2 regions of the Reyranella sp. GW821-FHT12G01 genome follow, and region 1 is predicted to be linked to the other one. Evidence: riboswitches for the same ligand, from Rfam matches in the RefSeq annotation. Region 1 holds a riboswitch; the other holds the start of a gene.
The links. A riboswitch is a leader RNA that binds a small molecule or an ion and turns the genes downstream of it on or off. The one in region 1 is predicted to bind S-adenosylmethionine.

Region 1 (15,141 bases):
CTCAAATGGCCGATTTGGCGGCCACTTCGCAGGTGCGGCGAGGCATCCTTGCTTATATTCTGCATCGGGACCTTCCTGGCGCTGAGCGGCCAGGTCATCGTGAGCTATTACGAAGATTCGATCTTGTCGCAGATTCTCGTGAGCATCGGGGGCATCGCGATCATGTGCGTGGCCGCCTACATTGCCGCCTGGTTCAAGGGCGGTGGCCCACGTGCGCCGGCGCGCCTCGGCGCCCTGGCCGGGAGCTACAAGTGAAGCGCGCTCTTGTCCTGCTGGCGGCAACCCTCGCGTTCGCGCTGGGCGGAACGGCTTTCGCGCAATCCATGACCCTGTGCCGGGCCAAGCCGGCCATGCTGGCGCTCGGCTCGACTCTCCCGATCGCGCGCAAGGCGATCGCCGAGAAGAAGGCGCTTCGCATCATCGCCCTGGGCTCCTCGACGACCGCGGGCTATGGCGTCTCCAATCCGGCCTACGCCTATCCGACGCAGTTGCGCATTGGCCTCGAGAAGGCGCTGCCGGGCATCGACATCGACGTGATCAACCGTGGCATCGGCGGCCAGGACGTCGAGGAGATGGCCGCCCGCATGCGCGCCGAGATGGAAGGCAACCCGGCCTCGCTGGTGATCTGGCAGACCGGCACCAACGCCGCCATCCGCCACATGCCGCTCGACAAGTTCGACAAGACGCTGCGCGAAGGCCTGAAGCTTGGCACGTCGCTGGGCGCGGACTTCGTGCTGATGAACCTGCAGTACGTGCCCGCCGTCGTGGCCGTCGCGGACAAGGAAGCCTACGAGAAGGTCATGGCCGGTGCGGCCAAGGACTATGGCGCCGGCCTGTTCCGCCGCTACGACATCATGCGCGGCTGGTACGACGACGGCATGCCCTATGCCCAGTTCGTGCAGCTCGACGGTCTGCACCTCAACGATTTCGGCCAGAAGTGCATCGGCAGGCTGCTGACACGCTCGATCGTGGATGCGCTGACCGGTCCCTGAACAAGAGGACGCCCAATGCCCCGTCGTTTCGTCGATCTTTCGATCTATCTCGAAAACGACGTGATCTCCGATCCGCCGCCGTTCGGCCCGAAGATCCAGTATCACAAGCATGCCGACACGGCCGGCCAGATCGCCGGCTTCTTTCCCGGCCTCAAGAAGGAAGACCTGCCCGATGGCGCGGGCTGGGCGGTCGAGAACGTCAATCTCTCGACGCACAACGGCACGCATCTCGATGCGCCCTATCACTTCCATCCGACGATGAACAAGGGCGAGCGCGCCATCACCATCGACGAGGTGCCGCTCGAATGGTGCTTCCAGCCCGGCGTGAAGCTCGACTTCCGCGACAAGCCCGATGGCCACGTCATCACGGCGGCCGAGGTCGAGGAGGAGCTGAAACGGATCGGCCATGAGCTGAAGCCGCTCGAGATCGTCGTCGTCAACACGCGCGCAGGCTCGCGCTATGGCAACAACGACTACGTCAATGCCGGCTGCGGCATGGGCTACGACGCCACGATCTTCCTGCTGGAAAAGGGCGTGCGCCTTACCGGCACCGACGCCTGGAGCTGGGACGCGCCGTTCTTCTTCACCGCCCAGAAATGGGCGAAGGACCACGATCCGTCGATCATCTGGGAAGGCCACAAGGCCGGCCGCGACATCGGCTACTGCCATCTCGAGAAGCTGCACAATCTCGAAGCGCTGCCCGGCGACGGTTTCACCATCGCCTGCTTCCCGCACAAGATCCGCGGCGCCTCCGCCGGCTGGACCCGCGCCGTCGCGATTTTCGAGGAATAGCTAGAGAGAAGCGGGGCGGCGTGCGAACAGGAGGGCGACGCCGAGGGCGGCGATGAGGCCGCCCGCGCCGGTGCGCAGGCGGCGCAGCAGGGTTGGGCGTGCCACGGCCATCGACCGCGCCTGCGATGCCAGAATCGCAACGACGACGTCGACCGCCGTGTTGAGCACCACCGAGATCAGGCCGAGCATCAGGAACTGCAGCCAGACCGGACCCGCCGACGGATCGACGAACTGCGGCAGGAAGGCCAGGAAGAAGGCGGCGGTCTTGGGATTGAGCGCCTCGACCAGGATACCTTCGCGAAACGCCCGCGCCGCGCCGGTCGTCGTCACCCTGGTCTCGAAGGGCATTCGGGATTCGCGGATCGTCTTGATGCCGATCCAGACCAGATAGAGCGCGCCGGCGAACTTCAGGACCGTGAAGGCTTCGGCGCTGGCCATCACCAGCGCGGAGACGCCGACGGCGCCGGCCGCGACATGGACCAGGCCGCCCAGCCCCGTGCCGAAGCTCGACGCCATTCCTTCGGCGCGGCCGCCGGCCAGCGTGCGGGCCGCGACGTAGAAGATGCCGGGCCCGGGCGATACGGCGATCGCCAGGGCCGCGGCAGAGAAGAGTGCGAGGTTCGCGAGATCCACTTACGGCAGCGGGTCGGGTTCGCCCGGCGGCAGCGGCATCTCGAAGACGTTCAGCGTCATCGACACCAGCATGTAGTAGCCGCAGACGCCGACCAGATCGACGACGCCCTTTTCGCCGAACGCATCGACGGCGCGCTTGTAGTTCGGCGGCGCGACCCGGTTGGTCTCGAGATATTCGGTGACGAAGTCGTAGACCACCTTCTCGACGTCGCGCTTGAACGGCGGCGTGGCGCGCAGGCGGACCGCCTCGATGATGTCCTCGGAGAGGCCGGCTTCCTTGGCGAGGCGGGCATGGGCGTAGAACTCGAACTGCGCCTTGAAGTGACGGCCGACCAGGCAGATCGCCAGTTCCGACAGGTCGCGCGGCAGCGAATTGTGGAAGCGGCAGTATTCACCGAGCTTCTGGGCGCGATCGGCGAGAACCGGGCTGCGCAGCCACGGCTCGAAGGGACCGCGCAGGCCGCCGCGCGGGCCGGACATGATCGCGTCGGCGACCTTCTTCTGTTCGGGGTCGAGTTTGTTCAGGTCGAGCGGAGCCAGACGCGGCATGACGTTTCCTCAGTTCTGTTTTGCGAAAGGTTTTAGAGCGGGCAACCGGCTTCGGCGACGCGGTTGTTATCGGCGTTGTCGAAGATGTGGTTCACGATCGACAGGCCGGCCTGCATCGCCTGGCTCGACCTGACGCTGCAGGAGGCGGTCGCCGTCCACAGCACCTTGCCGCCGTTGGCTTCGTAGAGCGTGAGCGAGACGCGCAGGGTCGAGCCCGAGGGCACCTGGATCGTGTCGCGCGGGCCGATCCGGTTGGCCGGCAGCGCGAGGCGCGGATTGGCGCCGGTCTCGTAATCCTGGCTCTGCAGCATCGGGATGTCGCGATCGGCGCCGCCGCTCAGGTCGAAGTAGCTCACGTCCATGCGCATGATGTTGCCGCCGCTGAAGCCGACCTGGTTGCCGCGCTGGCTGAGGCGGACCATGACCTCGCGGCGCAGCTCGCGCGCCAGATGCGTGTCGGAGGTGAGCTGGACGGCGATCTTGACCTTGGGAATCTTCTGGTAGGCCTTGATCTCAAGCTGGCCGAGCTTGGGGCCGGAGCCCACACCATAGCCCTGGGCCGAGACCGGCGCGGCGAAGCAGAGCGCCGAAAGCGCGACAAGAGTGGCGGCGATACGCATTCGTCTTTCCCCTAACGTCCCTCGACCGCCATGAGCCTGCTCCAGCCGGCTTCGTCCCGGTCGAGCATGCGCTTCAGCGATTCGAAATGCAGGAAGGCCTGCTGCGCCTCGCCCGCGATCTGCCTGGCCGTGTGTTCGGCCATCGCCTCGTCGATATTGTGCAGCTCCCGGCCGGTCTGCATGGCCAGGACCTGCACCATCGCCGCACGTTCGAGGTAATAAAGGTCGTCGTAGGCTTGGGCAACGGTCGGACCCGAAACGATGATGCCGTGATTGCGCAGGAACAGGATGTCCTTGTCGCCCATCGCCCGGCACATCCGCTCGCCCTCGTCGTTGGACAGGGCGACACCGCCATACTTGTCGTCATAGGCGATGCGGCCCCAGTAGCGGAAGGCGTTCTGGGTGCACATCTCGATGCGGCCGTCGCGGATCGACGTCAGCGCCGTCGCGTAGGGCATGTGGGTGTGCAGAACGACCTTGGCCTTCGGGTTGCCGGCGTGGATGCGGGCATGGATGTAGAACGCGGTCGGCTCGACCGGATACTTGCCCTCGATGATGTTGCCGTCGCCGTCGGCCATCACGATGTCGGACGGCGTGATCTCGGACCAGTGCAGCCCCTGCGGATTGACGAGGAACAGCTCCTCGCGGCCGGGCACGGTCATGCTGAAATGATTGCAGACACCCTCGTTCAGCCCGTGCCGCGCTGCGGCCCGCAGGGCGGTGGTCAGGTCGATCCGCGCCTGGGTGACCGGGTCGTTCGCCAGCATCTTTTGGGGCTCCATCCTCGACAGCCGTTGCAGCGCCGATGATGCGGCCTCCCGCAATCCGGGCCAAGGGAAATTGGCGAGGTCAGGCCGGCGAAGAGCGTACCGGTCCGTCGGTCGCCGAGATCTCGCGAACCAGCTTGGTGCGCACGGCGCGGCCGAAATGGTCGAAATTGTCGGCCACGATCATGAACGAGCCCGGGCCGCCGATGACGCTCTCCTCGTAATACTTGTCGAGTTCGAGGTCGGGCGGGCGGCCGAAATTGTTGCGGTTCATCATCACCGGCAGGCCGTTCACCACGATGCCCTGCGACACCAGCTTGTCGCGGACGATCTCGGCCGGCGGCCCGTCGTTGGTGCGGCCGTCGCCCGACACGTCGATGACCCGCCGCTTGGCGATGAAGGGCGAGTTCTCGAAGCGCTGGCCGGCATGGGCGAGAGCGGCGCCGACGGCGGTCCAGCTCTGCGACGTGCGCGGCGCCTCGGAGAGCTTCTCGGCGAAGCGGCGTGCGGCCCCTGGACTGTCGATCACGGTCCAGTCGAGGACGACGACCTGGAAATGCGTGCCGGCCCATTCGGTGTAGCAGACGGCGATGCGCTTGTTCTCGCCCGAGAGGATGGCGTCGACGACGCGGTCGTTGGTCAGGGCCTCGATGTAGCCGCGCCGCTGCAGTTCGGCCTCGACCTCGTCGATCGAGCGGGAGACGTCGACGGCCAGCACGAGCTGCAGGTCGACGGGCGTTTGGGCGCGGGCCGACGTTGCCGTCGCCAGGGCCGCCAAGGAGCCTACGAGCGCCGACCGTCGCTTCATGCCCACCTCCGTCGAAGAGGCGAAGCATAACACCACAGGCGCGCGCGCAAACAAAAACGCCGGAGGAAATCCTCCGGCGTTCATGTCGACTGTCAGGACAGTCCGATTTTCCTACTGGTCGTCGTCGAAGCCGCGCTTGCGCGGTTCGTAGTCACGCTCACGACGCGGACGGTCCGGAGCGCCCGTGTGGCGCCGCACCGGCTTGGCGAATTCACCGCCGGGAGCGGCATCAGCCGGAGGAGGGCTGGAGAAATCGGCACGACGATCGCGCATCGGGCCGCCATCGCCACCGGGCGCTGCGCCGCGGTAACCACCGCCGCCGCCGCCGTCACGACCGCCACCACCGTAGCCGCCACCGCCGCCGCCGCCGTCACGACCGCCACCACCGTAGCCGCCACCACCGCCGCCGCGGTATCCACCGCCGCCGCCGTCACGACCGCCGCCACCACCGTAGCCGCCGCCACCGCCGCCGCCACCACCGTAGCCACCACCGCCACCGCCGCCGTAGGGCGGACGCGGACCGCGCGGACGGAAGCCGCCGCCATCACGGCCGCCACCACCGCCACCGCCGCCGTATCCACCGCCGCCGCCACCACCACCGGGCTGACGTTCGACGGCTTCACGGACCGCGATCGAGCGGCCATCCAGCAACGCGCCGTTCATGGCCTGCATGGCCGAGGCGCCTTGGTCATCGGTTTCCATCTCGAGGAACGCGAAGCCGCGGCTGCGGCCGGTCTCGCGATCCACGATCACTTTTGAAGATGTAACGGTGCCGAACTGAGAGAAGGCTTCAGACAGACGCTCAGACGTGACCGAATAGGGCAGGTTGCCCACAAACAATTTGCGACTCATTCAAGGCTCTGGGCTAGAGGAAGGATCGAGCGGAGTCCGGCGCGCGCTTGCTGGACGATTGCGTCCAAGCGTTTCGATGACCTTTGACAGATGACCAAGTAGCTCACGGGAAGACGTTGACCGGTATCGCGCTCCGCGACTGTGTGCCGAGACTCTTGATGATGCTCGTCGGCTAGTGTCGCAATGCAGCACTTATGCGCTGATTCACGTCATGAGTCCACCGCGTCGCGGGGTTGAGACGCAACGAACCACGGCACACAATCACCGCGAAATCGGGAGGGATTGAGAATGATCGTCGACCATCGAACCTACGAACTGCAGCCGGGCCGCCTGCGCGACTTCCTCGCGCTTTACGAAAAGGAAGGGCTGCCAGTCCAACTGAAGCATCTCGGCAACCTCGTCGGCTACTACTCGACCGAGGTCGGCAACGTGAACGAGATCGTTCACATGTGGGGCTATGCCGATCTGGCGGACCGCACCAAGCGCCGCGCGGCGATGGCCGCCGATCCCGCCTGGCAGGCTTATTTGCAGAAGAGCCGAGAATATATGAAGACCATGAACAACAAGATATTGGTGCCCACCACCTTCTCACCCACGAAGTAAGGGAAAGACCGCGAACATGGCTACCGCATACCCGCGCCGCAGCGGCGCGCAGGTTTTGATCGATCAACTGCGTATCCACGGCACCGACACGATCTTCGGCGTGCCCGGCGAAAGCTATCTGGCCGCCCTCGATGCGCTTTACGCGCAGCGCAATTCCATCCGCTATGTGATTTGCCGCCAGGAAGGCGGCGCCTCCTACATGGCCGAGGCCTACGGCAAGCTGACCGGCAAGCCCGGCGTCTGTTTCGTCACGCGCGGCCCCGGCGCGACCAATGCCAGCGTCGGAATGCATACCGGCTTCCAGGATTCGACGCCCATGATCCTGCTGATCGGGCAGGTCGCCCGCGAGCAGACGGACCGCGAGGCCTTCCAGGAAATCGACTACCGCCGCATGTACGGCCAGATGGCCAAGTGGGTGACCCAGATCGAGGACGCCCGCCGCATCCCCGAGATCGTGAGCCAGGCCTTCCATCGCGCGATGAACGGCCGGCCCGGTCCGGTCGTGATCGCGCTGCCTGAGGACATGCTGGTCGACGAGGTCGAGGTTCCGGATGCCGGCCCGTACAAGGTCGCGCGCGGCGCCCCGTCGCCCGATGACATGGCGACGTTGCGCGAGCTGCTGGCCACGGCCAAGCAGCCGCTGGTCATCCTGGGCGGTGGCGGCTGGGACGCGAAGGCCTGCGACGACATCAAGGCGTTCATCGAGGCGAACCACCTGCCGACGACGACGGCGTTCCGCAACCAGGACCTGATCGACAACCGTCATCCCAACTTCGTCGGCGATCTCGGCATCGGCGTGAGTGCGCCGCTCGGCAAGCGCATCGACGAGAGCGACCTCATCATCGCGATCGGTCCGCGCCTCGGCGAGATCACCACCGGTGGCTACACGCTGTTCGACCTGCCGGTGCCGAAGCAGAAGCTGGTGCACGTCCATGCCGGCGCCGAGGAGCTGGGTCGCGTCTTCCAGGCGACCCTGCCGATCAACTCGGGCATGTCGCAGTTCGCGGCCGCCGCGAAGGCGATGAAGCCGGTCGATGCCTCGGCGTGGAAGGCGGGCGTCGCTCCGGCGCGCGCCGACTACGAGAAGAACATCGAGCCGACGCCGCAGCCCGGCTCCGCCAATCTCGCGGAGATCGTCGGCTGGCTGAACAAGCGCCTGCCCGACGACGTGATCGTGACCAACGGCGCGGGTAACTATGCCGGCTACGTCCACCGCTTCTTCCAGTATCGCGGCTTCCGCACCCAGCTCGCGCCGACCAACGGCTCGATGGGCTACGGCGTGCCGGCTGGTGTGGCGGCCAAGGTCGCGGCGCCCCAGCGCACCGTCGTGTCGTTCAGCGGCGACGGCTGCTTCCTGATGAACGGCCAGGAGTTCGCGACCGCCGTCCAGCACGGCGCGAACGTGGTGTTCATCGTCGTCGACAACGGCATGTACGGCACGATCCGCATGCATCAGGAGCGTGAGTATCCGACGCGCGTGCACGGCACCGAGCTCAAGAACCCCGACTTCGCGGCCTATGCCCGCGCCTTCGGCGGTCACGGCGAGACGGTCGAGCGCACGGCCGACTTCGAGGCGGCGTTCGAGCGCTCGCTCAATGCCGGCAAGCCCGCGATCATCCACGTGAAGACCGACGCCGAGGCCATCACCTCGCGCATCACGATGACCAAGCTCCGGGAGCAGGCGCTGGCCAAGCAGAAGAAGTAGACGACAAGAAGAAACAACGAAGGGGGAAACAATGAGCATCACACGTCGCGCTGCACTCGGGTCTCTGGGTGCAGCGTCGCTGGCTGCGGTCGCTGGTCCGGCGCACGCGCAGGCGGAATGGCCGAAAGGCCAGCCGATCAAGGTGCTCATCCCCTTCGCGCCGGGCGGCGTGCCCGACATCATCGCGCGCATCGTCACGCCGAAGATGGCCGAAGGTCTGGGTCAGTCCTTCGTCATCGACAACAAGCCGGGTGCGGGCGGCGGTCTCGCGGGCCAGTTGCTCGCGCAGGCGGCGCCCGACGGCTACACGCTGCTGATGGGCACGGTCTCCACTCTCGCGATCGTGCCCGCGATCAATCCGTCGCTGAAGTACGATCCGACGAGTTTTGCCGCGATCGGCCTCGCCGCGATCGTGCCGATGGTCGTGCTGGTCCGGCCGGAGTCGCCGGCCAAGGACATTCCCGGTCTCATCGCGCTGATCCAGAAGAGCCCGAAGTTCGATTACGGCTCGTCGGGCAACGGCTCGATCCTGCATCTCACTGCCGAGCTCTTCCGCCTGCGCACCGGCGTGAAGATGCAGCACATCCCCTATCGCGGATCGGCGCCGGCGCAGCAGGCGCTGCTCGCGGGCGAGATCGACGTGGTGTTCGATGCGCTCGCGCCGGCGATGGGTCAGATCCAGGCGGGCAAGCTGCGCGCCGTCGGGCTTGCGATGGCCAAGCGCTCGCCCGCGCTGCCCGACCTCAAGACGATCGGCGAGCAGGGCGTCGCCGGTGTCGAGGCCTATACCTGGGCCGGCCTCTATGCGCCCGCGGGCACGCCGGCGCCGATCGTGCAGCGCCTCAATGCCGAGCTGCTGAAGGCGCTGAAGGATCCCGAGGTCGCCAAGAAGATTTCCGATCTCGGCTACGAGATCGCCTCGTCGACGCCGGCCGAGTTGGCTGCGCACACCGCCGCCGAGTTGAAGAAGTGGACCGAAGTCGCCAAGGCCGCAGATGTTAAGCCCGACTGAGTCGTGGCCCGGTCACACTAAGGTAGTGTGTTGGTCGGTGTTACGGATTAGCTAGGCAATTGGTCTGCTAGTCACTAGCCGAAGCTTGGGCCGCTCTTGTGAGATTATCTCGGGCATATCTTCCAGGTAGATGCCCAACATATCGGTCAACTCTTCCGTGGAGTAGCCGAGCTCTCCAGTATGGCTGCGTAACAGGTTTCTGAACACTTTAGGTTCTTCAATGCCCTCGATTTCAATGGGTTCGGCGCTACGCCAGCCTCGCTTGCTAAGCTCAATTTGATAGTAGCGATAGCTTCGTTCGGTCATTCGCTTGAGGTCACGGGCGCGCCGCAGTATTGCCTGCATTGACGCTTTCCAGTGAGACTTAAGGACCATAAGTCTTTCGAGAGACATGCCGTACAATTCGTGTCGGATGTCGTCCTGAGGCATCAAGAAGGCAGCGGCAAACTGGTTCGCTTCGTCTTCTTGTTCGGGGTTGGGAATTGAGTGCATGCAGAGATGCCCAACCTCATGCAGTAAGGAGTAGCGCAGTCGGTCTTTGGCTTTGACGCGTGAATTGAGAAAGATCAGGGGCGGGATCCGATCGACGCCATGCTGGCAAAATGCATCGATAAGATCCGAACCGAAATCGAAGGGCACAATCAGGATGCCCGAATCTTCGATTGTCTTTACGACATTGGAAACGGGACCTCGCGGCAGCATCCAGGCTTGGCGCACTGCCGCCGCGATCTCGTCGATTTTCCCATCGTATTGATCAGGGTCAATAGAGGGTGGCGGGACCTTGGTCGGGACCAGCTCAACTGATCGCAAAAGGCTTTCTATCGAGAAGCGGTAAAGCTCGGCCTTGGCATTGATCCGATCCCACTCCGTCGCGGTGAGCTTCTTCCTCTTGCGATGATAGCTGGCCTGTGGCGGCCGCAATTGCCCCTCTCTCGTAAAAAAGTGTGGTCTAAGCTGCAGCACACTGCTCATCGCATGGACGAGCGCTTCTTCTGGCACAACGATGCCGGCTTCAATTTTGGATACCTTGCTCTGTGAAATATGCAGAGCCTTTGCGAGCTCGGTCTGCGAGAATCCTCGCAGCTGCCGAGCCACGGTCAACATGGCGGCATTAAACAAACCCATAACGCTCACCGATTAACTGTTATCGCGCTTGCGGTCAGCAGGTTGTTTTTTGGCAACTACTCGTGTGCCCTCGTCGGGATCATCGGTCGGCGGAGTCACCGGCGTGATTTCGTGCAGCTGTTCGGCCGGGGCAATGCCAAGCGAAATCACCCAAGTTTCTTCTCCAGATCCCGGGCAAAATAGACGAATATCTGGACACGCCGGGTCGGCTGTATTGGGCACGTACCCCAAAAACAGAATGGTCGCCTTCGCTGGGAGGTTCGGAAGCGTTTCTTGCCTCACTTTGTTTGATCGCAGATCCATCGAGGTCTGATTGAAATTCTTTGCGACTTCGTTGCCTTCGTCGAGCTTGTGAACCTGGAATATCCAATTCTGATCGATGCAGAAGAAGGTTGTTTGGTTTTCCTCGGTAATCTTGATTCGGGGCTTACCGTCCAGAGCAATTCGTAGTTCGTTGGCTACATAGTCCCGCAGAACACGCGTCCGCGTGCCGGGCTCAAGGATATGATTGTCGGCGCGCTTCCAGAGCTTACGCGACGCCTCGGTTATGGCGTCTGCGAAAATAGGAAAATAGGGCGCCAACTCCTTCTCAGCTTGCTCTTTCGGACGAAATGCCATTTTATCGGACCGCCGGATAATCCTTATTGTTCAGCAAGATACCGAGGTGGCTGGCAAAATCAATAGTAATTATTCCGATCTTATTCCAGCCTGTTGGGCGCATGCTGCGCCCTGTTTAGCTGGTGACGCAAGCGGTAGCCGCGTTGGTGTCGGCGGCGTAGCGATCGGAGTGCCTATCGATCCGTGCTCATGGCGGTCTCTCACCTCATCGGCGCTTCAACGTCACGGCGGTTCGGACGCCTTCCGCGTTCACGTGATGAAGCACTAGCTTGCGCCCGACGACCGCCGCCCTTATAGAGGCGGTCCGTGGAGATTTGAGCCGACCGGCTTGCGACCACGTTAAACATCGCTAAAAGGTCGGAGGTTCACGCAAAACCCCCGTCCTTCCAGGTCGGGGGTTTTTCGTTTGCGTCGCCGGGAAAGGGCGCGCGACGAAGAGGAGAAGTGTGATGGACGGATCGATTCCGAAGAAGAAGGCTCAGGCCGATACCACCAAGTGGCGCACCCAGACCCGCGCTGTGCGCGGCGGCCAGGTCCGCAGCAATTTCGACGAGACGTCGGAAGCGCTGTTCCTGACCTCGGGCTACGCCTATTCGAGCGCGGAGGAGGCCGAGGCCACCTTCAAGGGCGAGAGCAACCACTACCAGTATTCCCGCTTCGGCAATCCGACCGTCACCATGTTCGAGAACCGGCTGGCGGCGCTCGAAGGCGCCGAGGCCTGTCGCGCCACTTCGACCGGCATGTCGGCGGTGTTCTTCGCGCTGCTGGCGCTGCTCAAGTCGGGCGACCGCATCGTGGCAGCCCGCCAACTCTTCGGCTCCTGCCACTACATCGTGGCCGAGCTGCTGCCGAAGTACGGCATCCAGAGCGAGCTCGTGGACGGCGGCGACCTCGCGCAGTGGGAGAAGGCGCTCTCCAAGCCGACCCAGGCCGTGCTGTTCGAATCGCCCTCGAACCCGATGCTCGACATCGTCGACGTGAAGGCGGTGTGCGATCTCGCGCACAAGGCCGGCGCCAAGGTCGTGCTCGACAACGCCTTCGCCACGCCGATCCTGCAGCGCCCGCTCGAGTTCGGCGCCGACGTCGTGGTCCACTCGGCCACCAAGTACATCGACGGCCAGGGCCGCACCCTGGGCGGCGCCGTGCTGGGCTCGAAGGAGTTCATCCTCGAGAAGCTGCAGCCGATCATCCGCAACACCGGCCCGTCGCTCAGCCCGTTCAACGCCTGGGTGCTGGTGAAAGGCCTGGAGACGCTCGGCCTGCGGGTCGAGCGCCATTGCGCCAATGCCCGCCGCGTCGCCGACGCGCTGGCCGCGCATCCCGCGATCGGCCGCGTGCTCTATCCGGGCCGCCCCGACCATCCGCAGCATGCGCTGGCGGCCAAGCAGATGTCCGACTTCGGCGGCGTGGTGACGTTCGATCTCAAGGCCGGCAAGTGGGCCGCCTTCGAGACGCTGAACCGCCTGCAGATCGTCGACATCTCCAACAACCTGGGCGATGCGAAGAGCCTCATCACGCATCCGGCGACGACGACGCACATGCGTATCGGCGCCGAGGAGCGCGCGAAGCTCGGCATCACCGACGGCACCGTCCGCCTCTCGGTCGGCCTCGAGGATGCCGAGGACCTGATCGGCGATCTCGTGCAGGCGCTCGGCGGCTGACTTAAACGATAGCTGGAGTACAATGCGTGCCGCTCTCGGCTGATCTGTGGGCGGCGAACGCCGACCTAGCCAACCGCATCCTGTCGCACGGCTTCGTGCGCGGGCTGCGGGACGGCTCGCTGCCGATCCAGTGCTTCAAGGGCTATGTCGCGCAGGACGCCTATTTCCTTGAGGCGTTCGCGCGCGCCTATGCCTTCTGCCTCGCCAACTCGCGCGCGAGGGAGGACCTGTACGGTTTCGCCGGGCTGATCGCCGGCGTCCTGCAGGAGCTGAAGCTGCACAAGAGCTACGCCGAGCGCTGGCAGGTCGACCTGTCGGGCGTCGCGCCGGTCGAGGCGACGCGCGCCTATGTCGATTTCCTTTTGGAGACGGCGCGACGCGGCAATCTCGGCGAGACGATCGCAGCCATGACGCCCTGCATGCGCCTCTACGCCTTCCTCGGCCGGTCGCTGGCGGCCAACAATGCCGCACCGCTCTATTCGGAATGGGTGAAGACCTACGCCGATCCGGGCTTCGAGGCGCTGGCCGCCCAGCTCGAAGCGCTGCTCGACCTGCATGCGACGGACAGCGAACCGGTGCGCGCCAACTACCGCCGCGCGATGGAACTCGAACTGGGTTTCTTCGCCGCGAACGTCTAAGCGGCTGCACTGGAGCGCGCCACTCCAGTGGCGCTCAGGCTTCGTCGATGGTCGGCCACGTATGAGCGCAACTGGAGTTGCGCGCTCCGTTGAGAGACCTCGTCTTTAAAGCGGCGCGAGCTTTTCCATCGAGCGGTCGAGGGCGCCGTGGAGATCGGCGGTGAGCTTCGCACCCATCGCATCGCGCACTTCCTGCTCGGCCTCGGACCACAGCGGCAGGGCGCGCTTGAACAAGGCGCGGCCGGCCAGGGTCGCGACCAGCTCGTGCCGGCGCTTGTCGCCTGCGGCCGCGCGTTCGATCACGCCCGAGGCCAGCAGCGGCCGCAGGTTGCGCGTCAGCGTCGTGCGATCGGTGGCCAAGAGGTCGGACAGTTCGGTGATGCTGACGGGGCCGCGCGAGATCACGTAGCCCAGCAGCGAGAACTGCGAGATGCGCAGGCCGGTCGGCGCGAGGTGCCGGCTGTAGATCTGGGTGACGCGGCGCGCCGCGCTGCGCACGCGAAAACAGGTGCACTCGGCGGGCGACAGGCGGATCGGGGGCGTGACGGCTGTCATGGACCCGAGATTATCGCCGCTTCTTGCGCCGGCAAAGCCTCAATGTGTATATGCACATAAAATTGCGACGGAGACGGAGATGGCTGGAGAAGCTGGATTTGGCTTGGTGCCGATCGAGGTGGCGCGCACTCTTGACGGACTCGAACTGTTCAAGGGCCTGCTGGAAGGGCGTTATCCGGCGCCGCCGATCAACAAGGTCATGGGCTCCCGCCTGCTGGAGGTCGAAGCCGGGCGCGTCGTCTTCGGCTACACGCCGGTCTTCGACCATTACAATCCGCTGGGCTCGATCCATGGCGGCATCGCCGCCACCCTGCTCGATTCGGTGATGGGGTGCTGCATCCATACGATGCTGAAGGCCGGCACCGGTTACACGACGGTCGAGATCAAGGTGAACTACGTGCGCGCCATGACCGACAAGACCGGCCCGGTCCGCGCCGAGGGCAAGGTCATCAACGTCGGCTCGCGCATCGCCACGTCCGAAGGCCGCCTGACCGACGCGTCAGGCAAGCTGCTGGCGCACAGCACGACCACCTGCCTGATCTTCCCGATCTGATTTTCATGTTCCTCTCCCCCGCTAGGGGGAGAGGCTAGGTGAGGGGGCCACGCACGACCCGCCTCGAGTAACCCCCTCACCCAACCTCTCCCCCTAGCGGGGGAGAGGCGCATGATGTCTAGTCGGGATCATGCTGAACGCGGCCGCCGAACAACGACTGTTGAAGCTCTCCATCGCCGTCACCATCGCGGTGGCGGCGTTCGGCGTGCTGTTCGGGCTGCTGTCGGGATCGATGTCGATCCTGTTCGACGGTGTCTTTTCCGCGATCGACGCGGCGATGTCGGGGCTGGCGCTGTTCGTGTCGCGGCTGGTCACGCGCGTCGCCGACAACCGGCGGTTCCAGTTCGGCTACTGGCACATCGAGCCGATGGTGCTGGCGTTCAATGGCGGCACGCTGATGCTGCTCTGCTTCTATGCCTTCCTGAATTCCGTCGACAGCCTGCTGGCCGGCGGGCGGCAGCTCAACTTCGATTGGGCGATGGCCTACGCGGTGCTGGTCTGCGGCGCCTGCTTCGGCATGTTCTTCTACGAACGCCGGCTCAATCGCGGCATCGGTTCCGACTTCGTGCGGCTCGATGCGCAGAGCTGGCTGATGACCGGCTCGATCACCTCGGCCCTGTTCGTGGCCTTTGCGCTGGGCGGTTCGCTGAAGGGCACG
Region 2 (15,141 bases), on a different contig from region 1:
AGTGGCACCAATGGTGAAGCCGGCGGCGCAGGCGGCATTGGCGGTTTCGGTGGCTTCGGCTCCAACGGCTATGTAGCCGATGCATTCGCCGTAGGGGGTATCAACATCTATGGCGGCGATGGGGGCGACGGAGGCAAGGGCGGTGACGGCGGCAATGGCGGCGTAGGCGGCGAGGGCGGCAATGGCGGCGTCGCCGTCGGCGGCATGGATTTCGATCTGGTCAACACCGGCACGATCGCCGGGGGCGCCGGTGGCAAAGGCGGCAACGGTGGCAACGGCGGCGAGGGTGGCAGGGGCGGCAGCGGAGGCGCGGGCGGAGCTTTTGGCCCGAACTTTAACGGCGACAGCGGCGATGGCGGCGATGGCGGCCGGGGCAATTACGGGGGCAATGGCGGCGCCGGCGGCGCCGCCGTAGCCGGCACCAGGTTCTCGGTGGTCAACGAGGGGAGCATTACCGGCGGCGACGGCGGCGCGGCCGGTGACAGTGGCGAGGGCGGCCGTGGTGGCAACGGTGGGGCAGGGCTCGACAACATTGTTCAGTATATCGACGGCTGGTCCTTGCCAGGCAAAGGCGGGGACGGCGGGGACGGTGGCTCCTCCCTTTTCGCAACCCGTGAGGCAGGGGATGGCGGTGCGGGCGTCAGCGGCTCGGATTTCGACCTGATCAACACCGGCACGATCACCGGCGGCAGCAGCAACTCATCGTCCTATGGCGTAGGCCTTGGAGGCTACAGGGGCCTGGGCGGCCTGGGCGGCCTTCATGGCGGCAGTGCCGGCGAAGCAGGCGATCGCGCCCCCAGCGGCCGGGACGGCAATGACGGCCTCGGAGGCGGGAGCGTCACCATCTTTTACGGCACCCCTGGTGCAGGCGTCGTCTCGACCGGTAATGCGCAGATCACCAACGGCGGCACCATTGCCGGCGGCGTGGCGATGATCGGCACGACTGTCTACGAGCAGGCCAACGCGATCGACTTCTCGGGTGGCGGCAACGTGCTGACGCTCGCCACGGGCTATGCCTTCGTGGGCGATGTGGTCAGCACCAGCGGCACGACCAACGGCGGCGATGCGCTCTATCTCGGCGGCACGGGACGAGCATCGTTCGACGTCGGTGCGCTCGGTGTCTCCTATCGCGGCTTCACGACGCTCGGCCTCACTGGTGGCACCTGGACCGTAAGCGGCAGCAACACGAGCGGCCTCGACTGGACGGTTGCGAACGGCGTGCTTGCGCTCGCCGCTGGCGCGCAAGGTGGCGACGTCACGGTGCAAGCGGGCGGCACGCTGGGCGGAAACGGCACGGCGGGCAGCGTCGTGGTGCAGGACGGTGGCAAGGTCGCGGCGGGCGCGAGCGCGGGCATCCTTCGCACGGGCAACATCGCCTTTGGCGATGGCTCGGTCTTCGCTGTCGAGATCGGTGGCACGATGGCCGGTATCGGCGGCTACGATCAGCTCGCGGTCACGGGCACGGTCACCATCGGCGCCGGCGTGAAGCTCGCGCTGTCGCGGCTCGGCGGCTTCGATCCGTCCGGGGCCAGCTATGTAGTCGTCGACAATGACGGCGCCGATGCGGTGTTGGGCGGCTTCGCGGGATTGGCCGGCGGCAAGTCCTATCTGCGGGGCGGCATCGCCTTCACGATCGACTACCGGGGCGGCGACGGCAACGACATCGTCCTCGTCGCCGGCGCGGCCCTCGCCGGCACCGATGGCAACGATACGCTGACCGGCACTGTCGCCGGCGATCTGCTGAACGGCGGCCTCGGCGCCGATACGATGATCGGCGGCCTGGGCGATGATTTCTATTACGTCGACAATGCCTTCGATATCGTGATCGAAGCGCCCGGCGAAGGCCGGGACACGGTCTATACGAGCGTCGACTATGTGCTTGGCGCCGGCCAGGAAATCGAGGTGCTGCGCGCCAATGCCGGAGCGACAGGCCTCGCCCTGACGGGCAACGAGCTCGACAACAGGATCTATGGTGGCGCGGGCGACGACACGCTGAGCGGCGGCGACGGCAACGACATGCTCTATGGCGGTCGGGGTGCGGACACGATGACCGGCGGCGCCGGCGACGACGTCTACTATGTCGACCATTCCGGCGACGTCGTGGTCGAGGCCGAGCATGGCGGCATCGACACGGTGCGCACGACGCTCTCGAGCTACACGCTGGGCGCCAACGTCGAGAACCTGCGCTTCGTCGGCGCGGGCGATTTCAGCGGCACCGGCAACGAACTCGACAACAATCTCCGCGGCGGCGCCGGCAACGATGTGCTGGACGGCGGGGCGGGCCATGACGTGCTGAACGGAGGTGCCGGTGCCGATGTCATGAGCGGCGGCATCGGCGACGACACCTACTACGTCGACGATCCTCTGGACATCGTCTTCGAACTGCCGGGCGAAGGCTTCGACACGGTCTACGCGTCGGTCGACTACAGCCTGGGCGACGGCATGGAGATCGAGGTCCTGCGCGCGATCGGCGCGGAAGGCCGCAGCCTCACGGGCAACGAATTCGACAACACGCTGATCGGCGGCGTGGGCAACGACACGCTGGAAGGCGGTGTCGGCAACGACACGTTGCGGGGCGGCAGCGGCAACGACATGCTGGTCGGCGGTGCGGGGGCCGATACGATGACAGGTGGCGCGGGCGCCGACACGTTCGTCTTCCGCGATCTATCCGATTCGACGCACGCCGCGCGCGATACGATCACTGATTTCCACATCGGCGAAGACCGGCTCGACTTCACCGAGCTGGGCGGCCCAGGTTTCCAGGCGCTGGTGACCGTGACCAGCGCGCCCGTGACGATCGACGCCCATTCGATGGTCGCGTTCGTGTCCGGCGGCAACACGGTGCTCTACCTCAACGACACCGGAACCACGCAGGCGGCCGATGCCGCCAGCATGGAGATCTTCCTGAAGGGCGTGACCGGTCTCGGCGACGCTGACCTAGGCTACCACCTGATCGCCTGAGGTCTTCGCTTCAGGCGTTGTGGGCGCGCTTCAGGGCCTGGTCGAGGTCGTCGAACAGGTCGCTGCTTTCCTCGACGCCGACCGACAGGCGCAGCAGGTCGGGCGGACAGGGCGTGCCCGGTCCCTCGATGCTGGCGCGATGCTCGATCAGGCTCTCGACACCGCCCAGCGACGTGGCGCGCTTCCACAGGCCGACGCGCGCCGCCGTGGCGATGGCCGCGCGCTCGCCGCCCTTCACCCGCACCGACAGCATGCCGCCGAAGCCGCCCGTCATCTGCTTGGCCGCCGCGGCGTGGCCCGCGAACGAGGGCAGGCCGGGATAGAGGACCTGTTCGATCATCGGATGCTCGGCAAACTTTTCGGCGAGGCTCTGCGCCGACTTGCAGGCCCAGGCGACGCGCGGGAACAGGGTGCGCATGCCGCGCATCAGCAGCCACGCCTCGGTCTGGCCGAGGATGGTGCCGAGCTGCGAGCGGATGGTGCGCAGCTTCGCCCAGTACGCGTCGTCGCGCGCGCCGGTGAGGGCGCCGGCGATGATGTCGGAATGGCCGTTGAGGTACTTGGTGGCCGAATGCATCACGATGTCGGCGCCATGCTCGATGGGGCGCGTCAGCACCGGCGTCGCCACCGTCGAGTCGACGCCCAGCAGCGCACCGGCCTTGTGCGCGATCTCAGCGATCGCTGCGATGTCGGACACGCTCCAGGTCGGGTTGGCCGGCGTCTCGATCCAGACGAGCTTGGTGACACCGGGCTTCACGGCAGCGGCGACCTCGTCGGTCTTGTCGGTGTCGACGAACTCGACCTTGAGGCCCCATTGCGTGGCGAAGGTCATCAGCCAGTTGCGCAGCGCCCAGTACATGACCTTCGAAGTCACGACATGGTCACCCGGCGAGAGGGCCAGGAAGCACGCGGTCGCCGCACTCATGCCCGACGAAAAGATCAGCGACTTCGCGCCGCCTTCGAGCGCGGTAAGCGTTGCTTCGGCATGGTCGAATGTGGGATTGTCCGAACGCGCGTAGATTCGACCCGAACTGCTGTAGCTGTTGTCCTCGTCGCGCAGATAGGTGCTGGCCATGTGGATCGGCGGCACCACGGCCTTCGTTATCGGGTCGACCCATCCCATCGCCTGAGCGGCCAGCGAGGCGGGGGAAAAGCTTTTCTCGGACATCTGCGGCACCGTCGGCTTACAGGAAACTTACGTCGATCGCGCCCTTATAGCGCATCGCACCACTTGAAATGAGGATGCACTAGTAGCTTCATATGTAGTGATTTGCATTCGAGATCGTTAGAGTCATCACGGTTGCCGAACAGGCGGCAAACACTCGCTGGGGAGTCAGTAATGGACGTTCAGACCCTGCACACCAAGCAGCTTCAGACAGCCGGTCGCGGTGACCGCGTTGCCCGCACGCGCGAATCGATCGTCGCGTCGGCGCTTGCCCTCGCCACGGCGGGACAGGTCGCGCCGATCGTGCGTGACATCGCCCAGATGGCCGGCGTTTCCGCCCGCACCGTCTTCCAGCATTTCGCCGACACCGCCGAGCTGTACGTCGCCGTCCTCGGCCGCGTCCTGGCCGCCCTCGTGGGCGAGGCGCCGGAAATCGCGGCCGCCGGTCCGGTCGAGCAGCGGGTCGCCAACCTGATCAACCAGTGCGCCGACCGCTACGAGCAGCTCCGCCCGATGTGGACCTTCGTCGAGACCCTGCAGCGCCGCTCGCCGGAAGCCGCTGACATGATCTCGCAGATCTACAGCGCCAACACCGCCAACCTCTCGCAGGCCTTCGCGCCGGAGCTGGGCGCGCTGCCGGCGGAATCGCGCCAGCGGACGCTGACGGCGCTGGCCCTGGCCATCGCGCCGGAGAGCTGGGTCGTCCTGCGCCAGCGTCTCGGCCTGTCGGTCGAGCAGTCGCGCGAGGAACTCAGCTTCGTCGTGAAGTCGGTGTTCGCGACCGAGGCCGCGCGCCGCTAGCTGCCTCACGGGCCAACATCTCGAGCGAGCGGTCGCGCAGGCCGAGCTCGCCGAGATGGGTGACCGTGTTCTGCACGTACTCGAGGCTGCTGCCGGTGGCGCCATGGCCCTGGCGGATCAGCCTGACAGCCTCTTTCGCCGGCAGCTTGCCGGCGAATTGCCGATGGGAGCGATCGGCAAGATAGACGAGCGCCGGCACCGTCCGCCCGTCGTCGAGCAGGAGCGGCCGGACCGTCTCCTCGTAGACCCCGTCATTGTCGATCTCGCGGTGGATCAGGTAGCGCCGCACCTCGTCGTAGGTGGCGGCCGGCAGCCGGTGCGCCAGGCCACGACAGGAACCGCCCGGCAGCAGGCCCAGGATCAGGCCCGGCTTCTTGGGCGTGCCGCGATAATGTTCTGAATAGATGCAGAAGGCGCGGTGCCAGCCCTGTAGCCGCGCCGCTTGCGTTTCGGGCGTCGCGAAGCCCGGGTTCCACATCAGCGAGCCGTAGCCGAAGACCCACCTTGGCTTGACGGTGGGTTTTGCGGCGGCGCCCAAGCCTCTAGGCCTGGTGGAGATGGATCAGCGCGCGGCGGATTTCGCGGGTGCGCGTGAACAGGTCGAACAGCTTGTCGCCCTCGCCCCAGCGGATGGCGCGCTGCAGGTAGAAGAGATCTTCCTGGAAACGCTGCAGCACTTCGAGCACGGCCTCGCGGTTATTCATGAACACGTCGCGCCACATCGTGGGATCGGAGGCGGCGATGCGCGTGAAGTCGCGGAAGCCGCCGGCGGCGAACTTCAGTACTTCGCTGTTCAGGTGACCGCCGAGATCGTCGGCGGTGCCGACGATCGTGTAGGCGATCAGGTGCGGCAGGTGCGAGGTGATGGCGAGGATGCGGTCGTGATCCTTGGGATCGATACGCTCGACCTGGCTGCCCAGGCCCTTCCAGAAAGCTTCGAGGCGGGAAACCGCATCGGCGTCGCTGTCGGGCAGCGGCGTCAGGATGCACCAGCGGCCTTCGAACAAGTCGAGCAGCGCGGCCTCGGGGCCGGAATTCTCGGTACCGGCGACCGGATGAGCCGGCACGAAGTGCACGCCCTTCGGGATGTGCGGAGCCATGTCGGCGATCACGGTCTGCTTCACCGAGCCGACGTCCGACACGATGCAGCCGGGCTTCAGGCTCGACGCGATGGCCTTGGTGGCCGGTCCGCAGGCGCCGACCGGCGTGCAGACGATCACCAGGTCGGAGTCCTTGCAGGCTTCCGCGAGATCGGTGGTGCAGTGGTCGGCGAGCTTCAGCTTGTTGGCGAGTGCCGCGGTCTCGGCGCTGCGCGTTGCCGCGACGATGTGTTTGGCGAGGCCGCGCTTGCGGGCTTCCAGCGCGATCGAACCGCCGATCAGGCCGATGCCGATCAGCGTGATCTTGTTGAACAGGGGCTCGCTCATTTGGCCGACGCCACGAAGCGGGCGAGCGAGGCCTGCACCGCCTTCACCTCGGTCTCGGTGCCGACGGTGATGCGCAGATGCTCGGGCAGGCCGTAGCCTGCGACGAGGCGCGGGATGAGGCCGTCGTTCATCATCCACTCGTTGGCGGCGGCTGCGCGTTCCTTGGAACCGAAGCCCACCAGCAGGAAGTTGCCGACGCTCGGCAGCGGCTTCAGGCCGAGCTTCACCAGCTCGGCGCTAAGCCACGGCAGCCAGATGTCGTTGTTGGTGCGGCTGGCGTCGGTATGGGCGATGTCCTCCAGCGCCGCGACGCCCGCGATCTGTGCCGCGAGGTTGACGTTGAACGGCTGGCGCAGCCGGCTCATCACGTCGACGATGCCGGCCGGACCGTACATCCAGCCGAGCCGCAGGCCGCCCAGTCCGAAGATCTTCGAGAAGGTGCGGGTCATCACCACGTTCTCGGCCTGGTCGACCAGCTCGACGCCCGATTCGTAGTCGTTCTTGCTGACATACTCGGCGTAGGCCGCGTCGATGATCAGCAGCACGTTCTTCGGCAGGCCGGCGTGCAGGCGGCGCACATCGTCCTTGGTGACGTAGGTGCCGGTCGGGTTGTTCGGGTTGGCGAGGCAGACGATGCGCGTCTTGTCCGTAACCGCGGCCAGCAGGGCGTCGATGTCGCTGCCGTAATCCTTGGCCGGCGCTGCGACCGGCGTCGCGCCGACGCCCAGCGCGTTGATCGCGTACATCAGGAAGCCGTACTGGCTGTAGAGCAGCTCGTCGCCCGGGCCGCAGTAGGCGCGGACCAGCAGGTTCAGGATCTCGTCGGAGCCCGCGCCACAGACGATGCGTGCCGGATCGAGGCCGAAGTGGCGGCCGATCGCCTTGCGCAGCTTGCTGGTGTCGCCGTCGGGATAGCGGTGCAGCTCGGCGGCCGCCTTGGCATAGGCCGCCATCGCCTTGGGCGACGGGCCCAGCGCGCCCTCGTTGGACGAGAGCTTGGCGATCGTCTCCTTGCCGTCGATCGAGTCCTTGCCCGGCACATAGGGCGCGATCTTCATGATGCCCGGACGAGGGGTGAGCGCGCTCATGCCAGTCTCCTTCGAAAGTTCAGATCACGGCTTGGCATCGATCGGCACGGCATAGGCGCCGATGGCCGCCGCACAGCCCTTTTCCAGTCCCAGGGCCGCTTCGAGTTCGCGCAGGCGCGGATCGTCGTCGACGATCACGCCCGGCACCTCGACGAGATAGTGATGCACGCCGGCCACAACCTGGTCCAGCGCCGAGGTGAAGGCGGGGAGGCCCGCCTTGGCCAGCGCCGCGGCGATGCGGTCGCGGCTGAGGCCGTTCTTCGCCTCGACTGCCAGCAGCGCGCGATCCGAACCGCTGGGCTCGGCGTCGATGCGGGCCAGCACGAAGGCCGAGATGCCGCGCGCGCGCGCGTTCGGCATGGAAAGGAAAGGCAGGCGCGCGATGACGGTCGGCAGGGTCGTGTCCTTGCCGGCGAGCATCGGCCACCACGGCGTCGAATCGGCTTCGAGCGGGGCGGGCACGACGCCGATGGTCGTCGGCGCGGCGCGCACCGCGGCCAGCACGCCGGCCGGCGTGTCGTGGGCGACGAATGGGATCTGGCAGCCGAAGTGATCGCGCGCGAGATCCCAGTAGCCGGGCTGGTCGTTGGGCCGGCAGATCGCGATCTTGAGGCCGGGCGTCTGGATCAGCGTGAAGGCGCTCATCATTTCACGCCACATGCGATACATCGCGCCGGACGGGAACCGGCCGTCATGCGCCGCCAGGCGCTTGCGCAGGACCTGCGCCTCGCGCCCCGGACGCAGGGCCAGACCCCCCGACGGCTTGGTCGCGGAAATGAGCCCGACGACCTCCGAGCGGCGACGGATCAGACCGTGCAGGTCCGTGTCGATGGCATCGATTTCCTGCCGCAAGATTTCGAGATCTGGAGCGTCCATTAGGCCGTTTTTTCCTGTGCGCAGCGGCGATACTACGTCCGCACTGCCCGCGTAAAGGCAAACAAACCGCAAGAGGCTTGCCTCCCGTCCCCTACAACCGTATAGAGCCTCTCCGTGGAATTTGAGCCGACCGGCTTGCGGCCACGTTAAACACCGCTAAAAGGTCGGAGTGCTCGAAAAAGCCCCCGCCCTTCCGGTCGGGGGCTTTTTCGTTGGCGTTTTTGCCTGGAGAGGACTGTGCTGGACGACCTCACCGATGCCGAACGCAAGGCGCTCGCCCAGTGCCGCCACGCGGTCCTGGGCGTGGACCGGCCGCTGCGGCTCGACTGCGGCGTCGATCTCGGGCCTTACCGCGTGGCCTACCAGACCTACGGCGAGCTGAACGCCGACAAGTCGAACGCCGTGCTGGTCTGCCATCCCCTGACCTGCGACCAGTTCGTCGCCGATCGGCATCCCGTGACCGGCAAGGAAGGCTGGTGGGAGAGCCTGATCGGCGCCGGCAAGGTCCTCGATCCGGCCCGCTACTTCATCATCTGCGTGAACGTGCTCGGCCATTGCATGGGCACGACCGGCCCGCAGGCCAAGGATCCTTCGACCGGCCAGCCCTGGAACCTGCGCTTCCCGGTGGTGACCATTGGCGACATGGTGCGGGTGCAGGCGGCGCTGATCGACCATCTCGGCATTCCCGATCTCTTCTGCGTCATCGGCGGCTCGATGGGCGGCATGCAGGTGCTGGAATGGGCGGCCACTTACCCGAAGCGCGTCTTCTCGGCGGTGCCGATCGCCTGCGCGGCGCATCATTCGGCGCAGAACATCGCGTTCCATGAGGTCGGCCGTCAGGCGATCATGGCCGATCCGGAGTGGAAGGGCGGCGACTATCGCCTGCACCAGACCAACCCGGCGCGCGGCCTCGCGGTCGCCCGCATGACCGCGCACATCACCTATCTTTCGGAGCAGGCGCTGCAGCGCAAGTTCGGCCGCGCCCTGCAGAACCGCAACGCGCTGGGCTTCGGCTTCGATGCGGACTTCCAGGTCGAGAGCTACCTGCGCCACCAGGGTTCGACCTTCGTCGATCGCTTCGACGCCAACAGCTATCTCTACATCACGCGCGCGATGGATTATTTCGACCTCGCGGCCCAGCATGGCGGCGTGCTGGCCAATGCCTTCAAGGGCTCGGCGACGCGCTTCTGCCTGATGAGCTTCACCAGCGACTGGCTGTTCCCGACGCGCGAGAGCCGCACGGTCGTGCATGCGCTGAACGCCGTGGCGGCCAATGTGTCGTTCGTCGAGGTCGACAGCGACAAGGGTCACGACGCCTTCCTGCTCGACGAGCCCGAGATGTTCCGCACGCTCTCGGGCTTCCTGAAGGGCGCCGCCACGGTGCGCGGCTTGGGAGGCGTGGCATGAACGCGCCGATCCGCGTCGATCTCCAGCTCATCGCCGACATGGTGGAGCCCGCCACGCGCGCGCTCGACGTCGGCTGCGGCGACGGCGCGCTGCTCGCCTACCTGACGAACGCCAAGAAGGTCGATGCGCGGGGCATGGAACTCAGCCAGGCCGGCGTGAATGCCTGCGTGGCCAACGGCCTGTCGGTGATCCAGGGCGACGCCGATGCCGACTTGCGCAACTATCCCGACGATGCCTTCGACTACGTGATCCTGAGCCAGACCCTTCAGGCCACCCGCGAGCCGCGCGAGGTGCTGAAGCAGATGCTGCGCGTGGGCAAGCGCGCCATCGTCTCGTTCCCCAACTTCGCGCACTGGCAGGTGCGGCTGCGTCTGGTGTTCGGCGGCCGCATGCCCGAGACCGCGTCGCTGCCCTACAAGTGGTACGACACGCCCAACATCCATCTCTGCAGCATCGACGATTTCCGCGCGCTCTGCCGCACGATGGGCGTGCGCATCGAACGGTCGATCGTGCTGAACAGCACGAGCCGCCGCATCAACCTGCCACCGCTGCTCGCCAACCTGATCGGCGAACAGGCGGTGTTCATGCTCCGGCGGGATTAGAGCGCTCTTCGCTTCACGTTCACCCGCACCACCTCATCCTGAGGAGCATGCCGCAGGCGTGCGTCTCGAAGGATGGGCAACAGACGTGGTGCTCGCGCCCATGCTTCGAGACGGCCCTTCGGGCCTCCTCAGCATGAGGTCTTTGTTGAGTTTACGGTTAGCTTGAGGGCAGACGCTCGTAAAAGCCCTCGATCGCGTCTTCGCGCAGCTTCACGAAGCCGTGGCGCAGGTAGAGGCGGTCGACCTTGCTGCCGGTCAGGACTTCGAGGCGGACCGGGAGACCTGTCGCGTCGGCTTCGGCTAAAAGCGCCTTCAGGATCACCGTGCCGAGGCCGGAGCCGTGCAGGCGGCGGTCGAGATAGAACGAGTCGATCTTGATCTCGTGGTCGTGCTTGCGAAAGCCGACGCAGCCCACGCGCACGCCGTCCAGCAGGATCAGGCGCGTGCCGGGCTCGTCGAAGTGGCCGCGGAACACGCCACGCGAGCGTTCGGGCGTGTAGCGGCCGACCCGTTCGAGATGCTCGCGCATCACCTCGGTGCGGAGCACGAGCAGCGGTTCGAAGTCGTCCTCGGTGACGGGACCGAACCGCCAGGTCTCAGTCACGCGTCGCGATCCGGGCGAGGCGCGGCTTGGCGATCGCCAGCCAGTCCTTGGTGTCGAGTTCCATCGACCGGTCGAGGCGGCCGGCGTTGAAGAACAGCGTCTCGTTGGCCAGCAGGTCTTCCTCGACGACGATAGAGATCGCGGGATCGAGCGCGAAGGGCGGCACCGCGCCCATCACGCAGCCGGTCAGTTCCTGCGCCGTGTCGGGCGAGGCGAAGCCGCACTTGCGCGCTTCGAAAATCGTGGCGACCGCGGCAAAGTCGAGTTTGCGGCTGCCCGGCAGGATCGCCAGCACGTGACGCTTGCCGCCCCCGCCGCCGCGCACGTCCAGCACCATGGCCTTGGCGGCCTGGTCGGGGCGATTGCCGCGGATGGCGCTGATTGCTTCCGACTTGCCCTCATGGGCATGCTCGATGACGCGGAACTTCGCCTTGGCGTCGGTGAGGAGCGTCACCAATCTATCGAAGACCTCACCGGCCACGGATCACCTTCTCCGACAGGATCTTCAGTGCATCCTCGAGGCTCGGCACCTGGCCGTCGGCGGGTGCAATGTGTGCGTCGACGGTGCGACGATGACTCTTCTCGATAGCCTCGGTCATCAGCGGATCGACGCCGGTCTCGCGCAACGTCTGCGCGACCAGGCCCATCTCTTCCCAGCGACGATGGGCGTGCACGACATGGGTCTGCACCAGCATGGTGATGAAGCCGCTGAGGCCCATCGAATCGGCATCGCCCAGGCAGCCCAGCACTTCGTCCAGAATGCCCTGGCGTTGCGCGGTGACCAGGGCCTCGACGCCCAGCGCCTCGATGCCCTTGACCAGCGTGCTGCGCAGCATCTTCACCGAAGAGGCGCTGCCGGGCTTCGGTCCCAGCAAGGTGGCGACAAAACCGTTGGCGTTCATCCAGGTGACGGCGTCGGCGGCGTCTTCGCCCGCGACCAGCATCGGCGCCTTGATGCCCTGCTTGAAGAAGCCACCCATGACGGCGATGTCGACATACCGGCCGGCGCCTTTCTCGATCTCGGCGCGATCCTCGTCCGACATCTTGCCGGTGACGGTGCAGAGGTCGAGATAGTGCGCGCCCTTCTTCAGGAGCGGCGCGGCCGACTTCGCGGCCGAGAGCGCATGCTCGCCCTGCACGGCGCAGATCACGAGATCGGCTTCGCTCAGCGCATCGGTGTAGCCGTCGGCGATCGCGATATCGAGACCACGTGCGGTCTTGCCCAACGCCGTGCCGCGCGGGTCCTTGTCGAGCGCGGTGTCGATGGCGATGACGCGGCGCGGTGCGTTGTCACCGGGCTTCGAGGGACCACGCCAGCCACCCTCTGCGGCAAGACCACGGGCGATGGCCGATCCCGCCTCGCCAAAACCCAGCAACGCGATCACGCGCGGAGAAAATGCCATGTCGTTCTTTCTTCTTGGAATTTAGGAGGCGGGCTTTTCGCCATCCTCGGTGGTGCGCGCGGCTCCCGCGACCTGCGGGGTGTCGCGCGAACTGGCGACGCGCAGCTTGGGCCGGGAGACGGCGACCGCCTGCGGCTGGCTGCGTTCGGCGATGCCGGCATAGAGCTGCTTGCCGGATTCGATGACGTTGACGCCGCCGAAGCGGCCGAGCCAGCGCTGGCCGAAGCGTTCGATCGCCGGCGCCATGCGCATCGCCAGCCGCGAACGGGTCGGCGGCATGTAGAGCGCGCGCGTCTGGCGCAGCGGGGCGAACATGTTGGCGCGCAGCAGCGCGTTGAGCTGGCCGGTCGAATAGGGATGGCCCTGATAGAAAGGCGAACGGTCGACCTGCGACCAGAAGCCGGTGCGCGTCGGCGCCACGACGACCATGCGGCCACCATCGGCCATCACGCGCCAGATCTCGCGCAGCATCGGGCGCAACTGCTCGGTGCATTCGACGGCATGGACCAGCACGACGCGGTCGACCGAACGGTCGGGCAGCGGCAGGTCGAGTTCGTCGACCAGGGTCGCGAGGTTTCGGCCCTCGCGCGGCCAGCGCGTCACGCCTTGCTGGGCCGGCATGAAAGCGAGCGTCCGTCCGGCCTCTTCCATGAAGGGGCGCAGCAGCGGCTGTGCGTAGCCGAGGCCAAGCACCGTCTCGCCGCGCACGTTCGGCCAGATTTCGCGCAGGCGGGCGCGCAGCAGCCGTCGGGTCATCTGACCCAGCGTACTGCCGTAGAACTCCTCAAGGTCGAGGACGTCGCTCCACATGCGCCAACTGTAGCAGAAAGCCGGCCGGACGGGCCATGGCCGGCGCAAGCCAGCCCTGCTAACGTTGCATCATGAGCACAACGCTAGACATCGTCCGTATCCCGGTCCTCAACGACAATTACGTGTGGTTGATGCGCGAGCCGCAGAGCGGCGCCGTGGCCGTCGTCGATCCCGCCGTGGCCGGTCCGGTCCTCGCGGAGGCCGAAAAGCGCCGATGGAAGATCACCCATATCCTGAACACCCACCACCATGGCGATCATGTGGGCGGGAACATGGAGATCAAGAAGGCGACCGGTTGCACCATCGTGGGCCTGCGCCAGGATCGCGCCCGCATCCCCGGCATCGACGTCGAGGTCGATGACGGCGACCGCTACCGGATGGGCGAGGCCGAAGCCGAGATCTTCTTCGTGCCGGGCCACACCAGCGGCCACATCGCCTATGCCTTCCGCGAGCAGAAGGCGCTGTTCTGCGGTGACACGCTGTTCGCGCTGGGCTGCGGCCGCATGTTCGAAGGCACGCCGCAACAGTTCTGGACGTCGCTCAGCCGCCTGCGCGCGCTGCCCGACGACATGCGGGTCTACTGCGCCCACGAATACACTCAGTCGAACGCCCGCTTCGCCCTGACCGTCGAGACCGGCAACCAGCAGCTCAAGGCGCGCTCGGCCGCCATCGACGCGGCGCGCGCCAAGGGCGAGGCCACCGTGCCGTCGCTGCTCGGCGAGGAGAAGGCGACCAACCCGTTCCTGCGCGTCGACGTTCCGGCGGTGCAGGCCGCGGTCGGCCTCGCCGGCGGCGATCCCGTCGCGGTGTTCGCCGAAGTGCGTCACCGCAAGGATGTTTTCAGGTAGCGGTTACCGGGCGGCGCCATCGCCCCTTGAGTAAAGGTCCCTCGCTACGCTCGGGATGACACCGTTTTTGTGATCGGCGCAGGCGCGTCAATTCCAACAAGATCAACAGCCGCAGATCAGGTAGATCAGACGAGGTCCCCCGGCTGGCCGGCGGTGAGCCGGCCCAGCAGGTCGGCCAGGGTGGCGATCTCGGCCTTGGCCCAACGGTCGCGGAACAGGTCGGCGGCCATGCGCTCGAGCGTGGCGCGCGCCTCCGCGACCCGTTGCTGGCCGGTCTCGGTCAGCACGACATAGGCCAGGCGAGCGTCGCGCGGATCGGCCTCGCGGCCGACGCAGCCCAGCTTCTCCAGCGGGTTGGTCATGCGGGTCACGGTCGAGGGGCTGACATGCAGCCGCTTGGCCAGGTCGATGCGGCTCAGTCGCTTCAGCGGCGCCTTTTCGAGGTGCATCAGCAACAGCACCTCCTTGAGGGCGAGGCCGTGCACCGAGCCGAGCTCGCCGGCAAAGCGCTCTTCGAGGCGCGCCGTGGCGCGGAGCAGGTTCAGCGTGGCGGAGAAGGATGCGGTACTCATCGGCGCGATATAGGCCGATATATTGCCGATTGCAAGTATATTGGAATCAAATAGAGAGCTTTAACGCCTCATCAGGCAGAAGTAGCCGGTCACACCGAGAGCCAGAGCGAGGGCCGCGTAAAGCGGCGCCTGCGGGACGTTGAGGAAGAGCCAGGGCGCTGTCAGCGGCCCGACGGCGGCGCCGAAGTCGCGCCAGGTCGAATAGCTCGCCTGGCTCGAAAGGACGGTGCCGTGGCCACGCTCGATCACCAGCACGGGGATCAGCGTGTTGAACATGCCGCGGGTCATCACGATCATCAGCGCGCCCAGCAGTTCGTGGTCCAGCGCGATCAGGACGAAGCCCGCGACCAGCAGGCCCGCGTTCGCGATGGCGATGCGCCGTGCGCCGAACCGGTCGCCGATCCAGCCGCCGATCGGTCCTGTCGTGACCTCGACCATCCAGCGCAATGCCAGCAACAGTGCGGTCGCCATCACGGCGGCCACCGAGGTGATCGAGTCCTTCATCAGGAAGGCCAGCGTCAGCAGGAATACGCCGTCGCCCGAGAAGCCCATGACGAAGCCCCAGACTTCCAGTCGA

Region 2: it holds a riboswitch for S-adenosylmethionine, as region 1 does, so the genes downstream of both, metX (homoserine O-acetyltransferase MetX) here and AC1RP5_RS27985 (O-succinylhomoserine sulfhydrylase) in region 1, are expected to answer to the same signal.

Annotation. Positions count from the first base shown of each region.
Region 1 covers NZ_JBXAPV010000003.1:619,806-634,946, reverse strand. Annotated here, with positions in the region: gene AC1RP5_RS28055 (OpgC domain-containing protein) at 1-255, shown strand, start outside; gene AC1RP5_RS28050 (SGNH/GDSL hydrolase family protein) at 252-992, shown strand; gene AC1RP5_RS28045 (cyclase family protein) at 1,008-1,784, shown strand; gene AC1RP5_RS28040 (LysE family translocator) at 1,785-2,417, opposite strand; gene AC1RP5_RS28035 (carboxymuconolactone decarboxylase family protein) at 2,418-2,966, opposite strand; gene AC1RP5_RS28030 (hypothetical protein) at 2,999-3,586, opposite strand; gene AC1RP5_RS28025 (aldolase) at 3,598-4,368, opposite strand; gene AC1RP5_RS28020 (DUF1194 domain-containing protein) at 4,436-5,161, opposite strand; gene AC1RP5_RS28015 (RNA recognition motif domain-containing protein) at 5,273-6,013, opposite strand; gene AC1RP5_RS28010 (NIPSNAP family protein) at 6,302-6,616, shown strand; gene AC1RP5_RS28005 (thiamine pyrophosphate-binding protein) at 6,633-8,321, shown strand; gene AC1RP5_RS28000 (Bug family tripartite tricarboxylate transporter substrate binding protein) at 8,353-9,333, shown strand; gene AC1RP5_RS27995 (helix-turn-helix domain-containing protein) at 9,385-10,458, opposite strand; gene AC1RP5_RS27990 (hypothetical protein) at 10,471-11,076, opposite strand; SAM riboswitch at 11,373-11,449, shown strand; gene AC1RP5_RS27985 (O-succinylhomoserine sulfhydrylase) at 11,526-12,737, shown strand; gene AC1RP5_RS27980 (TenA family protein) at 12,764-13,375, shown strand; gene AC1RP5_RS27975 (MarR family winged helix-turn-helix transcriptional regulator) at 13,481-13,930, opposite strand; gene AC1RP5_RS27970 (PaaI family thioesterase) at 14,010-14,483, shown strand; gene AC1RP5_RS27965 (cation diffusion facilitator family transporter) at 14,614-15,141, shown strand, end outside.
Region 2 covers NZ_JBXAPV010000001.1:1,001,424-1,016,564, forward strand. Annotated here, with positions in the region: gene AC1RP5_RS04935 (beta strand repeat-containing protein) at 1-2,961, shown strand, start outside; gene AC1RP5_RS04940 (trans-sulfuration enzyme family protein) at 2,972-4,129, opposite strand; gene AC1RP5_RS04945 (TetR/AcrR family transcriptional regulator) at 4,301-4,927, shown strand; gene AC1RP5_RS04950 (gamma-glutamylcyclotransferase) at 4,878-5,465, opposite strand; gene AC1RP5_RS04955 (prephenate/arogenate dehydrogenase family protein) at 5,470-6,354, opposite strand; gene hisC (histidinol-phosphate transaminase) at 6,351-7,442, opposite strand; gene AC1RP5_RS04965 (chorismate mutase) at 7,467-8,318, opposite strand; SAM riboswitch at 8,423-8,498, shown strand; gene metX (homoserine O-acetyltransferase MetX) at 8,559-9,725, shown strand; gene metW (methionine biosynthesis protein MetW) at 9,722-10,327, shown strand; gene AC1RP5_RS04980 (GNAT family N-acetyltransferase) at 10,485-10,931, opposite strand; gene AC1RP5_RS04985 (YbaK/EbsC family protein) at 10,924-11,412, opposite strand; gene AC1RP5_RS04990 (NAD(P)-dependent oxidoreductase) at 11,402-12,334, opposite strand; gene AC1RP5_RS04995 (class I SAM-dependent methyltransferase) at 12,356-13,144, opposite strand; gene gloB (hydroxyacylglutathione hydrolase) at 13,216-13,992, shown strand; gene AC1RP5_RS05005 (MarR family winged helix-turn-helix transcriptional regulator) at 14,118-14,564, opposite strand; gene AC1RP5_RS05010 (MFS transporter) at 14,625-15,141, opposite strand, start outside.